2 regions of the Shewanella mesophila genome follow, and region 2 is predicted to be linked to the other one. Evidence: riboswitches for the same ligand, from Rfam matches in the RefSeq annotation. Region 2 holds a riboswitch; the other holds the start of a gene.
What was found. A riboswitch is a leader RNA that binds a small molecule or an ion and turns the genes downstream of it on or off. The one in region 2 is predicted to bind lysine.
Positions count from the first base shown of each region.

Region 1: another riboswitch for lysine. It lies ahead of K0I73_RS06415 (Na+/H+ antiporter NhaC family protein); the one in region 2 lies ahead of lysC (lysine-sensitive aspartokinase 3).

Region 1 covers NZ_CP080421.1:1,443,370-1,450,972, forward strand. The annotation lists gene K0I73_RS06395 (amidohydrolase family protein) at 1-1,813, opposite strand, end outside; gene K0I73_RS06400 (H-NS histone family protein) at 2,034-2,429, opposite strand; gene K0I73_RS06405 (electron transfer flavoprotein subunit beta/FixA family protein) at 2,741-3,490, shown strand; gene K0I73_RS06410 (electron transfer flavoprotein subunit alpha/FixB family protein) at 3,490-4,413, shown strand; lysine riboswitch at 4,562-4,777, shown strand; gene K0I73_RS06415 (Na+/H+ antiporter NhaC family protein) at 4,856-6,424, shown strand; gene K0I73_RS06420 (M3 family metallopeptidase) at 6,504-7,603, opposite strand, start outside.
Region 2 covers NZ_CP080421.1:3,421,538-3,429,140, forward strand. The annotation lists gene K0I73_RS15195 (succinylglutamate desuccinylase/aspartoacylase family protein) at 1-561, opposite strand, end outside; gene lysC (lysine-sensitive aspartokinase 3) at 561-1,916, opposite strand; lysine riboswitch at 2,048-2,221, opposite strand; gene K0I73_RS15205 (DUF3293 domain-containing protein) at 2,352-2,783, opposite strand; gene arcA (two-component system response regulator ArcA) at 3,354-4,073, shown strand; gene K0I73_RS15215 (sigma 54-interacting transcriptional regulator) at 4,430-6,061, opposite strand; gene K0I73_RS15220 (DcaP family trimeric outer membrane transporter) at 6,413-7,603, opposite strand, start outside.

The DNA.
Region 1 (7,603 bases), 2.0 Mb from region 2:
TGAGATTCTTGCCTATCTTTTCAATCTGTCCGCGGCTAATGAGTAGGTCACTGTTTTCTAATATCCCTTCTGCCGTCGATGTCCAGATAGTGGCATTTCTGAGATGGATTTTCTCTGTTTCAGGTTGAGTGATTAACCCGTAAGCGACGTTTGGTTGAGTTAGCTTAGAAACAAGAGGTTTAATTGGGACCTCAGGTTTAATCTCTACTTCTTGCTCGCTTTCAATGGTGATACCGGCTAGTAGATGTTGGCTGTTGTCTTTATCTAACATGCGCCCATGAACACCTTGATCATCGAACCATAAGGTAAAACGATTGATTCCTGGGTAGCCTGCGTCACCGAGATCGGCGGTAAAGGTAAGCCTTTGGTTGGCGTAGGCTAGGGCGTCTAATCTTATCTCTTGTTCGCCGCTGCTTAACATACCCGACAGTTTGTCGCCTTGTGTCACCGCTAAATCTAAGGTTAGCTCACCCAGTGTTAGTTGATAATTACTGGTTAGCCTATGTGTGTCTCTTGGTATTAATTGAGTTTCTTTACCTTGTAACCAGACACTTTCGATTTTACCTGACTCAAATAGATCGCCATCGGCAACCACAAGATCCGCCATGTAGCCAGATTTGAGGCGACCACTAAGATCACCTATCCCCGCAATCTCGGCGGCTTCGGTTGTTAATGCGGCGAGGGCGGTTTGTTTGCTGAGCCCTGCATCGATAGCTTGTTTCAATCTTGGCCAGAAGGCGTCGGCTTTAATCCCATATTGAGTCAAGGCAAATGGGATTTTGGCCATTTCGAGGGCATAGGGATTGGTTGGCGCGCGCTCCCAGTGGCGCAGTTCCGCTAACGGGATATTACGCTCTTCACCATCATCTTTGACATTGGGCGCAGCGGGAAAGTTAAGCGGCAAAATAATACTAAAGCCAGTCGCTTTAACTTCATCGATACGAGCATATTCTCTTCCGTTACCCAATAGGTTGCCCGATAACTGATGTTCGTGCAGTAAGCTGGCAGCTCTTAACAGGCTATTTAAATCTTTGGTTTCAAACAGTGTAGATTCTTGCTTTATATTACCCAGACGTTCGAGCGCGATATTAAATTCAATATTATCGACCGATGTTTTATCCAAGGATTTATCAATGTTGGCGTTATACCATTTGGCATCTGCTAGGGTTTGGCGTATTAGTGCCATACTGCCCATTAATGAACTGGGATAATCTTGAATTGAACTGCCTTTATCGAAAGCGAATAGATGACTCGATCTTGAACGATAAATAATATCGTTGGCTTTTAATTGCGCGAGAGAAACACTCGCTGCCCGTCCTCTAAATATCCCGTCTAGAGCGCCTGTCTGTACGCTGGTAAAACCATTCGTTAGCCATTTTTTTGCCGATTCTTCGTTGGGGTAAACATAGTTAAACCACTCCTTTTCGGCGTGAATGGCACCATTCTCAGCATTACCGCCGATGCGCTTAATTTCATACACTGGCGGAGTGATCTTTTGCTGATCATATTTAAAATCGATTGCGTAGTCTGTGTAGGGGTCTATAAAACCTGGGTAAATCACCTTGCCTGTCATATCGATAACATAAGCATCGCTAGGTATTTGCTCATTGGTGATAATTGATTTTATTTTACTGTTTTCAATTAACAGGGTTGCTCGCTTGAGCTCTTTTCCTGGTTCAATCATCAATGTCGCATTGGTGAACGCTGTGATTTTTGGCGTGTTATCAGTTAGTTGTGAGTTTGCGTCGGCGGTAAAAGTGACGAGTGCCGCCATAGTAATACAAATGGTTGCCGATTTAAAATGAATGCGCATAGGTTTATTGATTTTGAGCTGAACTATTGGGATTGCTAAAGATTATCCTAATTTGTGAACAATTACCAAGTGATGTATTGGTAAAATTCACAAGCGCTTGCTCAACTAATCTAGCAATAAACTCGTTGACATAATTTACCAAAAAAAAGCCAACTAAAAAGTTGGCTTAATATTGGATAGGAAAGCGATTTAGCTCTCCTCCTTTTTCTCGACAGGTATTCTAGATAAGGAACTCTTCTAGGCTACGTCCTTTGTCCAATTCTTTCTTAAATACAGTTGGAGTGCGACCCTGACCTGTCCAAGTGATGGTTTCGCCATCGACTTCAATTTTATATTTAGCTGGGCGTGGTGCGCGCTTTTTCTTTGGTGCTGATTTTGTTGCAACAACACCTAAATCATCAACTGATAAACCAACGGCTTCCATTTGTTGGCGGATCTCTTCAATTTTTGCGTTACGTTCTGCCATTGCCGCATTTTCTTCTTCGGCTTGCTGAACTTTTTCAGTGATGATTTTTTCAAGTTTGACGGCTAAGTCTTTTAAGTCATCAACTGATAGCTCTTTAACAGCAGCTTTAAAACGACGACCGTGGGTCAAAATATCTAGAAATTCGCTCATTTTAATAATTTCCTACTGAAAATATATATAGTAAATATGAATACGCGGTTAATAATAGAAACTAATAACTGCTTTATCAAACGAATTAAATAATTATTTCGATATATGATGTAATTTTATATTGGTAAATAACAAATACTACTCAAATTGGCCACTAGATAAGCCTAATTTTGTTACTTTTAGATTCTACGATAACTTCCGCTTACTTCTTGTTGACGTTAACGTAAACAGGACGTAAAGTGGCACTAGTTTGTGATAGTTTTGCTATGCACTATTTTTTATCCAGAATAAAGACGTAAGAAGGAAGCCTTATGAAAGTATTGGTGCCAGTTAAACGCGTCGTCGATGCCAATGTGAAGGTCAGAGTGAATGCTGACAATACGAGTGTCGATACCGCAAATCTTAAAATGGCGATTAATCCATTTTGTGAGATTGCTGTAGAAGAAGCGGTTCGTTTAAAAGAAGCGGGTATTGTTACTGAGATAGTAGTGGCAACCATTGGACCTAAAGCGGCTCAAGAGCAATTGCGTACAGCAATGGCATTAGGTGCCGATCGTGGTATTCATGTGGAAACCGATGAAGAACTCGCACCTCTGTCAATCGCAAAGCTCCTTAATGCTATTCAGGGCCAAGAGCAGGCGCAGATTATTCTGCTCGGTAAGCAATCTATCGATGGCGATAACAATCAGACGGGTCAGATGCTGGCAGCGCTTGCAGGTATGCCTCAAGCCACCTTTGCGTCTGAAGTGAAGGTCGAAGGCGATACCGTATTAGTGACTCGTGAAATTGATGGCGGTTTGCAAACCTTAAAGATGCCACTACCTGCGATTATTACTACCGATCTGCGTTTGAACGAACCTAGATATGCAAAACTACCTAACATCATGAAAGCGAAGCGTAAGCCACTTGATACGGTAACTGTTGATAGCCTAGGCGTGACACTTAAGCAACATCAAAATGTGCTTAAAGTTACTCCGCCTGCTCAGCGTGAGGCTGGCGTGATGGTGGCTTCTGTTGAGGAGCTGGTTGAAAAGCTAAAAAATGAAGCGAAGGTGATCTAATGGCTATTCTAGTAATTGCAGAACATGATAATGCGAGTCTAAAGCTAGATACCGCAAAAGTGGTTGCTTGTGGTCAAGCGATTGGTGGTGATGTTGATCTGTTAGTTGCCGGTGAAAACTGCGCGGCGGCAGTCGAAGCGGCTAAACAACTCAGTGGTGTACGAACTGTATTGGTTGCCGATAATGCCGCTTATGCTAATGGTATTGCGGAAAATCTGGGTGCCTTAGTGGTGTCTATGGCGAGTGATTATCAACATATCTTGGCATCGGCTTCTAGCTTAGGTAAAGATGTTATGCCTCGCGTTGCAGCGCTGCTTGATGTGGCTCAGTTGTCAGAAGTCGTTGAAGTGGTTAGTGATGATACCTTCGTGCGTCCAATATACGCTGGTAGCGCTATGGCAACCGTACAGAGCTTAGATGCGATAAAAGTGATGACTGTTCGTTGCAGTGCGTTTGACTCTGTGGCTAATGATGGCGGTGCAGCGGTACAAAACATCGATGGCGTGTTTAGTAGCAATGTTGAGTTTGTATCGCAAACCTTGACTGAATCTGAGCGCCCAGACTTAGGTGCCGCTTCTGTTGTTGTTTCTGGTGGTCGTGCGTTAGGCAGTGCAGAGAACTTCGCTATCCTTGAGCAGCTAGCCGACAAATTGGGCGGCGCTTTGGGTGCATCTCGCGCGGCCGTTGACGCGGGCTACGTGCCAAATGATCTACAGGTGGGTCAAACTGGTAAGATTGTTGCCCCAGATCTGTATATTGCTGTCGGTATTTCTGGTGCCATTCAACACCTGGCGGGTATGAAAGACTCTAAAGTTATTGTGGCAATTAACAAAGATCCAGAAGCTCCGATCTTCCAAGTCGCTGATTACGGTCTAGAGGCTGATCTGTTTGAAGCCGTGCCTAAGTTACTTGAGCTTCTTTAGTAAAATGTAAACAGTTGGTGAACGCTTTGGTGTTCATTTAAAACTTAATGTGATATAGATCACGCCAAGCGGCTTTGAGGTAGCATCCTTTAAGCCGCTTGTGTTTTTATGTGCGTCACGTCGACCGATAGTGAAATTGGTTGGCGTCCTGAGACGTAGAGGTGCATTAAATATAACTAGTGTTCATTAGGGTGATGCCGATGAGTGAACATGAAAGGATTTGATGCCGAAGTGGTAAAGTTCATCAAGGCTTGCTGCTGGGGCTGTCATCGAATAGAGACAGCACTGCCATAGTGCTTTTTATCTGGAAGATAAAAAGAAGGTATACCGACGCATGGTATCACTATGGAGCGCTACTGATAGGACAGGTGTAATATCTATGACTATATCCCACCAGTTCAGTTGCCCTCCATTCGTATTTTAACGAAGACGACATAAAATAATGACAACTTTGAGTTACGCCGATTCGGCACTTTCTTTGCTACCTCCTGTGGTGGCAATTCTGCTGGCGATTTTTACTCGCCGCGTATTACTCTCCTTAGGACTAGGGATCCTATTAGGCGCAATCTTTATTACCGATTATTCAATCACGGGAACTGGCCAGTATCTGGGTCAGAAGGTGGTTGGACTGTTCTGGGATGATGGCACTTTAAATAGTTGGAATGTCTATCTGCTAGGCTTCCTTATTTTACTTGGGATGATCACTGCGCTTATTACCGTTAGCGGTGCAGCCAAAGCTTTTGCTGATTGGGCGCGTCAGCATATTCGCAATAAGCGAGATGCAAAGCTGCTGACAATGTTCTTAGGCTGCGTGGTTTTTATCGATGACTATTTTAACAGCCTAGTGGTGGGGAGCGTCGCGCGTCCTCTGACCGATAGGTATTATATCTCTCGCAGTAAGTTAGCTTATTTACTGGATTCTACCGCCGCGCCTATCTGTGTTATCTCACCTGTTTCGAGTTGGGGCGCGTATATTATTGCTCTGATTGGCGGTATCTTAACGACTCATGGTTTTACCGATACGGGTCATTTGAGTGTGTTTATTCAGATGATCCCCATGAATTTCTACGCCATTTTTGCCTTGTTACTGTTGCTTTGCGTTGCGTTTATGGGACTCGATGTTGGTCCTATGCGCCAACATGAGCTGAATGCACAAAAAGGTAATCTGTATGATGAGGCTAAAGGCTTACCTCCTGGGGCGAATAGTGATCTGCCTGAAGCCGATTCGGGGAAAATATTAGGCCTATTTCTCCCTATTACCGTATTAGTGTTTGCCACTATCTATTTTATGATCAGCAGTGGTGCCGATGCGCTAGCGGCCGAAAGTCTGCCATTTAGTGTGATTGGTGCATTTGAGAAAACCGATGTCGCGTCGTCTCTTTTCTTTGGTGCCGTTATCGGCCTAGCATCGACGTTAGTTTTGGTGATAAGCCAAGGTTTAGATAAAGCACTTGTCTTAAAAGGTGTGGTTGCGGGTGCGCGTTCAATGCTACCTGCTATTTATATTTTATTGTTTGCATGGACAATCGCCGGTGTTATCGGTCAGATGGAAACGGGTAAATATATGGCGAGCCTAGCTACTGGTAATATTCCATTTGCACTATTACCAGCAGTGTTATTCGTGTTGGCTGGATTGACGGCGTTTTCCACAGGCACCAGCTGGGGAACATTTGGTATTATGCTGCCGATTGCCGCCGATATGGCGATGGGAACGCATACCAACATGATGTTACCCATGCTCGCGGCTGTATTAGCCGGTGCGGTATTTGGTGACCACTGCTCACCCATATCTGATACGACCATTTTGTCGTCGACCGGGGCCAACTGTCACCATATTGACCATGTATTGACTCAGTTACCTTATGCGTTAATTGTTGCTGGGATCAGCTTAGGTGGTTATACCGTGCTTGGTTTTACCGAATCACTGGCAGCAGGCCTTGCCGCGTGTAGCGTCTTGTTTGTTATCAGCATATTGGTTCTGCGCCACAAGGCTATTCAACCAGTAAGTTAACGGGTAAGTGTATAAAAAAATGCCGCTAATTTAGCGGCATTTTTATTGGGTTAAAGTAAGTTAGGCTTACGGCTTAGTATTAGTTTAATCCGCGACGTTTAAGCAGCGCATCTGTGGTAGGTTCTTGGCCACGAAATGCTTTGTACGCTTCCATTGGTGGCACGCTATTACCTACTTCACGAATAGTCTTACGGTACTTCATACCGATTTCACGGTTTAAGCCACCTTGGGTTTGCACGTAGGCGAATGCATCGGCCGCCAAGATCTCACTCCACATGTAGGCATAATAGCTAGCGGAATAGCCACCGGGGAAGGCGTGAGCAAAATAGGTCGACTTATAACGTGGCGGCACAGCAGGGATATTGATGCCGTGCTTCTTCAGCGCGTTTGCTTCGAAACTTACGACATCTTGCAGTGGTGCGTCAGCTGGTAGTGAGTGCCACTCAAGGTCTACTAATGCCGCTGCCATATACTCAAGCGTATCGAAACCTTGGTTAAAACTACGGGACTTAAGTAACTTTTGTAGCAATTCCTCTGGGATCACTTCGCCAGTTTGGTAGTGCTTGGCATAGTTGGCGAGTACCTCTGGATGCGAAGCCCAATCCTCTTCAAAAGTCGATGGAAACTCAACGAAGTCACGAGATACCGCTGTACCCGATAGGCTAGGGTAGGTCACTTTAGAGAACATGCCGTGGGTGCCGTGGCCCATCTCATGGAACATGGTTGTCACTTCATCGTAGCTGACAAAAGTAGGCTCACCCTCTGGCGCCTTCTTAATATTCATTACGTTAACCACAACCGGTTTGCTGTTTAGCAATGTCGATTGCGATACAAATGAACTCATCCATGCGCCGCCGCGTTTACCTTCACGAGCAAAATAGTCGGCGTAGAAGATAGCCATTGAGGTGCCGTCGGTATCAAACATCTCATAGGCTTTGACATCTTCATGATAGACAGGCAGATCTGGGCGTGGCTTCAAGGTGACTCCGTACAGCTTTTCTAGAGTGAAGAACACCCCATCTTTCAGTACACGGTCAAACTCAAAGTAAGGTTTGATCGATGACTCATCGAGATCAAATTTTTCTTGGCGAACTTTTTCAGCGTAGAAAGCCCAATCCCAGGGGGCTAAGGTAAAGTTGCCTCCCGTTTTGTCTATCATCGCTTGAATATCAGCGGCTT
Region 2 (7,603 bases):
ATCATACTCAGGACAATAAAGATGCTTACAGGATTTTGGCCCCGTATGGAGATCGAGTACGATATCCGCTTGGTGCCCCATCTGCTGCAGCATCACCGCTTGTTGATGCCCAGTTGTCACGCCCCACTCATTCGTAAGACGCATCTGACACTGCTCGAGCAACATGGCTCGGTAAGCTTGAATCAACTCACCATCCGCTAAATGACTGTGCTTGACGTACCAAGCAGCGACATCGACTTTATGGTCAAAATATTCACGATTCCAGTTTACCCCAGTGATCGGATCAAAACGACCAAGGGTAAACTCACCGCTTTTTTGATTAATACCTAAGGGGTTAGCCAAAGGCACTAAGGTTATACGGCCCAGCAGCTCACTATTTTCGAGCAAGCGCATAAGCTGATAGATAACCGCGTTACCCTGCACTTCTGCACCATGCACATTGGCTTGAATATAGACGCTAGGTCCCGATATCGAATCAGGCTTAAACTGAAAAATAGGCAGTTCTAAATCTTGCCCTGTCGCCAATTCGCCAATCTTAAGCGTGGTTCGAGTCGGTTTCATTAGGCACCTTCAAATAGGTTTTCATGCAGCGAACGAACGACTTGCGCCGCTTCAGACTCTGCCACCAAAACACATAAATTATGTGGGCTCGCTCCTTGACAGATCATCCGAACATTATGGGGTTCTAGTACCTCAAATACCCGGCGGCAAACACCTGGTGTTGAAGCTATCTTGTTTCCAACAATAGCAACCAAGGCTAACTCATCCTCAACGCGGACCCGACAATGCTGAGACAACTCTTGCAGTAGCGCTTCACTCAATAAGCTACTACCCGCCGAATCGGAACCCGTTTTATCTAACGTAAGCGATACATTCACTTCAGAGGTAGTGATCAAATCGACACTGATTTTATGTCTAGCGAGAGTGGCAAAGGTTTCGGCTAAAAAGCCTTGAGCATGTAACATCTGCAAGCTATGAAGATTCAGTAAAGTTTGATCTCGGCGCACTGCAACGGCGCGATAGATGGGCTCATCACTCACTTGATGGCGGATCCAAGTTCCACCCCGTTCAGGTTCTTTACTCGATCCCACAAACACCTGAATCTTCTGCCTTACCGCTGGCAAAATTGTCGCAGGATGTAGCACTTTGGCACCAAAGGTTGCCATCTCTGCCGCCTCATTAAAGCTGATCTCGGCAATGGGTTTCGCATTCGGAGCCAAACGAGGATCGGTAGTATAGATACCTGCGACATCGGTCCAAATTTCTACAGCCGATGCCTTAAGCGCCTCGGCAAGTAAAGCCGCAGAATAGTCGCTACCACCACGTCCCAAAGTTGTTGTAGCACCTTGTTCATCGGCACCAATAAAACCTTGGGTTACAATACGCTGACTTTTTAATAGCGGCGTTAAATGCTCACAGCATAAAGATTCTATCTGTTCTATTTGAGGTTCTGCACGACCAAAATGACTATCGGTACGCATGACTTGGCGAACATCAAAAGCAGAGGCTGACTCTCCTTTCTCACGCAGTACGGCGGCAAAAAGGGCTGATGAACACTGCTCACCTTGAGACAGTAACTCATCCATCGTCGCCTTGCTACGCTCCAGGCTAAGAGACTCACTTAACACCGCAATACGGCTAAGCACAGCATCTAAACGCGCAGCAACATCACTCGGACGACCTAGTTCATCGAGGATCTTATATTGAATCGATGCAATATCTTTCAACAGTTGCTGACGTCGACCATCATCTAACTGTGCTTGAGTAAGCTCAACCAGTAGGTTAGTCACACCACTAGAGGCACTGACAACTACGACACGCGTATCGGAACTGGCAAGAATAATATCGGCGCAACGACTCATAGACTGATAGTCAGCGACGGATGTGCCACCGAATTTTGCAACAACAATAGACATTAGCTCACCTCAACTAGAATGATTGAGACAGGCAATAAAACTTGAATAGTTAACATGATTACGCTCCGAACTAACTTCGTTCGAAGAGCCTGGTGCAAAGATTACGCACCCCAAGACGGGAAACAGCGATCACCACCAGAAGCTCTCCACCAAAACAGGTGACAATCGACGGGATTCAGCCCTGACGACCGATAAACAAATGAACCAAACAGATGCCTATCTCGGCGTTAATCTCCCTCATAAACCGTCATCAGAGTTTGGACTCTTCAAGTTTACTACCTAGTTAACGCTCCTCTTCTGTATCTCAATCAATAATGATTAAGATGGACGAAAATTAGCAAACATATATCTAACAAGTCAACGATATTTATTGTATTTGAGCAAGTTTCTTGTCTAGCGAAGCAAATCCTATCTATCTTAGCTGCAGCGAGGCCTTTAAGAATAGATATCTGGCAGCTCGCTGACCAAACTGACCCTTGCTGAAAAGCTCCCCAAGGAGAGTTCGCTATAGTTAATCAAGCAGGGGACAAGTTGCAAAAGATCTTCCTCTACATAATAGATAGCGTTTTGATTAAACACCCGAGCTAACGCAACAGCATCTAGCTTGTCCATAGGTATCGCCCAGCTTTTTTCCATATGTTGCTTATCTAATGAACAGCCAACTACAGATCGGTAGGGATATTGTAACTTCACGATATGCCTTTGTAGTTGTCTATCTAATAAACGATTCTGCGAGGGGGTGAGTATTTCACCTCTTGGGTTGTGAGCGGTAATTATTGCGAAGGATAGTAAAGGAGAAAATGTTTGGGTTAGTAGAAATTGTGTTTGCTGATAACAGTGCCAAAAATGTTCAATCTCAGTACTCATCACTAAATCATTCCTAAATTAGACTCAGCAAATTATAGCAAAATAGCGCGAAGTTCCTATCCCTGTGATGCAGGTCACCTTATTAACTTTTATTAATCCCTTTAATAACAGATGGATAAAGACAAATACGTGATATAGATCAAATCTGAAAGTAAATTTGTTAACATTTCATTTGTTAACAAATGACTAAAACGAGTACAATGAACACCGAGATTCACTTCCACTCATCTAACGATGAAACACTTTTTGCTACCCCTTGCTCCAGAAGCAGTAACTTAAAGTTAGTCAATTTTCTGTATAAAATGTGAGCTTAGGCTGTTTTAACATTTAAACTTGAAAATAGTTAATAGTTAAAGGAACTATTTCCTACTACTGTTAATCGAAGTGAATACTGTTCGCGTAGCTTCTTATCAAGATACGCATACTTTACTAATCATGAAGTGTGTTGCTGTTTCAAGCCAGTTTGATGAAAACACTTACGTGAATCAGTAACTGTAAGAAAAGATAGGCCACGGCACCACTTGGCGCACATGGTTAGGACAGGTTTAAACAAATATTAGGTAATTAAATATGCAAAACCCGCACATTCTGATCGTTGAAGATGAAGCCGTTACCCGGAACACGCTAAGAAGTATTTTCGAGGCTGAAGGATATGTGGTAACTGAAGCCAATGATGGCGCAGAAATGCATAAAGCAATGCAAGAAAATAAGATCAATCTAGTTGTTATGGATATCAATCTTCCAGGCAAAAATGGTCTTTTATTAGCTCGCGAACTCCGTGAAATCAATAATATCGGTCTAATCTTCCTAACGGGCCGTGATAATGAAGTTGATAAGATTCTAGGGCTTGAAATTGGTGCGGATGATTACATCACTAAGCCATTTAATCCTCGTGAATTAACTATCCGAGCTCGTAACTTGCTAACTCGTGTAAATAGCACTGGCGCAGAAACTGAAGAGAAAAGCTCAGTTGAATACTACCGCTTCAATGGTTGGAGCCTAGAGATCAACAGTCGCTCATTGGTAAGCCCACAAGGTGAGTCTTACAAGTTGCCACGTAGTGAATTCCGCGCGATGCTTCACTTTGTTGAAAACCCAGGTAAAATCCTGACTCGTGCAGACCTGCTAATGAAGATGACAGGTCGTGAGCTTAAGCCACACGACCGTACAGTGGACGTTACGATTCGTCGTATCCGTAAACATTTTGAAAGCTTACCAGACACGCCAGAAATCATCGCAACGATTCACGGTGAAGGCTATCGTTTCTGCGGTAACTTAGAAGAAGCATAAATCACATCCAGCTAGCGCAAATGTGATTCGATTCGAAAAGCCAGTCTAACGACTGGCTTTTTTGTACATGGATTGTATTTATCCCCGATGGCCATGGCTGGACAATGAGGGGATTTGTGTCTGGAACACTTATGCCAAAGCCCAAGGATGGATAGCTTTGGTATTTGTACATGGATTGTACTTATCCCCGAAGCCTATGGATGGGCTAAGAGGGGGTTTGTGTCTGGAACACTTATACCAAAATGACTTGAAGACTAGCAAACGGTTACAAAATTAAGGTATGTACTAGCCAACATAATAGACCCGCCTTTACCTCATTCAGAAGGTAATAAATTGTGCTAAACATGAAATATCACTTACATTGCACCATATTCTTTTAACTTTCGATATAGCGTTGCCAGGCTCATCCCTAACTTCTCTGCGGCCTGAGTTTTATTGTTATTGAGTTTTTTTAACACCGCTAGAATATAGTCCTCTTCCACCTGATGTAACGCTCTAATGTCTTCCGATACTGAAGGCATGCACAGACCATCACGTATTTCATCTGGTAAGTCTTCTGGCATAATCTGCGGCCCAGGACTCAGCACCACCGCCCGCTCGATAGTATTCACCAACTCTCGCACATTCCCAGGCCAAGAGTAATTCAACAGTAAATCTGCTGTTTTATAATTAAATCCAGTATGCTCTCTTCCAAGCTCTTGATTAAACTTCGCCAAAAAGAAACGGCTCAAGGGTAAAATGTCTTCTGAGCGTTCACGCAGTGGTGGAACAACCAGCTCAATGACTTTCAAACGATAATAGAGATCTTGACGAAACTCCCCTTTTTCAACCGCGTCTTCAAGACAACGATTGGTCGCCGAGATTATGCGCACATCAACACTAATCGTCTCCGTATCACCGAGTTTTCGTATCTCTTTTTCCTGTAAGACTCTTAATAGTTTCACCTGTAACGCAGGTGATAGTTCTGCCACTTCATCCAAAAATAAAGTGCCCCCATCAGATGCCTCAATCAAGCCTTTCTTGGTCGTTTCCGCACCAGTAAAGGCTCCTCGCACATGTCCGAATAACTCATTTTCTAGCAAGGTTTCATTCAGTGCGCCACAGTTAATCGCAACCAGTGGTTTATCTGCTCTAGGTGACTGACTATGAATAAATTGCACCAACTTTTCTTTACCAACACCACTCTCACCAGTAACAAGCACTGATGTCGGTACTTTCGCCACATTGATTGCCAGCGCCAATAGTTTGCACATTTCGTAGCTCTTAGACACCGGATAGCCATCGGCCATTGAGCGATACTGCATAGATGAGTTAATTCGATCTTGCATATTTTGCGGCAAAGCATCACCCCAACATTGCAAATTGCCAAGCTGCGCTGCAACACTCTCATTGCAGATACCATCATAGATAGGCAAATAGGGCTTGATCTCCTCCCCCCACTCCTCCAAGTAATTACCGCTGATATGGCAATAGCTATCGCCTTTGGCTTTGCATTCTTCCTCAATAAAGTAAACGGTACGATTTTCAATGTTTGATACGTAACCACTGGCAAAACCTATATGCTCCCAGCAAACAGGCACTTCACTTAAACCGCGTAGCTGCAAATGCTGCTCTGCTTCATATAGGCTTATCGCATGGGTTTCAATTAGAGGTTTTGCTTTAATTCCGTCGCGTCGCTGACGGCTAAGAATTTCTCCAAAGCCACACATAGAAAAAAGCAAAGGTCCAAGTTCACCATTACGCGCTTCTTTCCAAACATCCGGCATTTGGCGTTTTATCTGCTCCGCTAACAGCCAACCTCTTATATAACCTGAGCGCACAACAAGGGACTGTGTCATCTCTTGCCCAAGTCTTTCGCATAGCTCCATCTTATGTAAACCATGAGAAAAAATATCTGTCATATAAAGTCTATGACCAAGAAAACTCATTGCCCCACCTCTGGGTTTAAAAGACAGCAATTCTCTTAAGTCTAAGTCCAAAGTATTCATACGTATCCAGTAGCGGCAAAAGTCACATCATAACTCAGTTAACAAAAAGTCAACGTGACTACCTTCACCTAATTTAATCATTAATCGGCATTACAAAAATAGAGTGCGATGAGTGGGAGGATTTACGACTTAAATCATTAGAACACAGCCAGATCACAACATACTTCAGACGACTAAAAAATGCTGCAGGTTCAGAAGGTTTGTTGTATTACGAACACACTTCCATTTCAGAGGGGGCTTGGCTCGAAATAAGCAAAGGCACCTAAGTGCCTTTGCTTGTATGGGGCTTCAGATTCGCATTCTTAAATTTAACGATAGAACAACACCGAATCGAATCAAGCCTCTTTATGCTTAAAAAGTGTAGCGCAAATAAGACTGCGTTCGCACCATATCGCCTTCTGCACTCCCCATATTTTCAACATCACCGAAGCGGGTTCCCACTGCAAACTGCAAGTCTTTGGTGATATCCCAGTACAGATTAGTATGCCATGAAAAGGCCGTTTTATTAGCCATAGCAGTCAAGGTACCACTGTCAAATGCATCTTCGTCCTGCTCTGAATACCCAGCCCCAACCTGCCAGCGTATACTTGGACTCAAGGCGAACATGATGCCACCAGTCAAACTCTGATAACCTAAGGTTTCAATATTACCAGTGTTGTCTATGCCAGCTCCGGCGTTGAAGCCTAGCCCTGCATAACGGCCAATACCATCACCAATAGTATAATTTAATACAGCCTTATGACCCTGCCCAAACTTCACACTCGCACCCAAAGCAAAACCGTAACCAGTGCTCTTTTGCCCACCTAAGTCAAATTGACGAACCACTGCACGAGGACTAATTGTTACAGGCCCCTTAGCAAGAAAATATTTGACGACTAAATCTGGCAGTGTCTCTTCACTTCTCGCATCGTGTACACCGTTACCGTTGGTATCCAAGTTAACGTATCGAATTGGCGTGCCACCGATATTAGCCATCCCATAAGCGGGATTCTCTAAACTAGCCATCAGGTACTGCCCTGGACTCAAATTGTACTGATAGCGAACTTGTGCTTGGCGTATAAATGAATTACCCGGATCTGAAGAAAAGTCCATAGACGGCAATGAACTGGCAAAATCCATGAAGGCCGTCCAAGTCTGTCCCACGAGTATGGAACTGTCCTCTCTATCGATATTAATATAGGCATGACGGATTCTAAAACCATGGCTATTTGACCAAGTAGGACCATCTGAATCGATATCAGCGAAGAAATCCCCTTCTACATGAGAGGAAATGGTTCCTATATCTGAATCGGTTTTAGTTTTCAGGTAAACACGGCTCTCTCTGGCCGTCATATTAAAATGGTTAGTATCCGCGTTAGCTGTGCCGTCAATGGGAGTACCATAGACACTGTAAAGGTGACCGTTATAAGGTGCAGTAACAGTACCGTTAGAATCGAAAGTTGCCATGCCCTTGATATAGCCACCCACTTTTAGGTCGGTATCCGCCACCTTAAAATCAATTGAATGAGCCAGTGGAGATAAAGACAAACCTATAATTAGTGG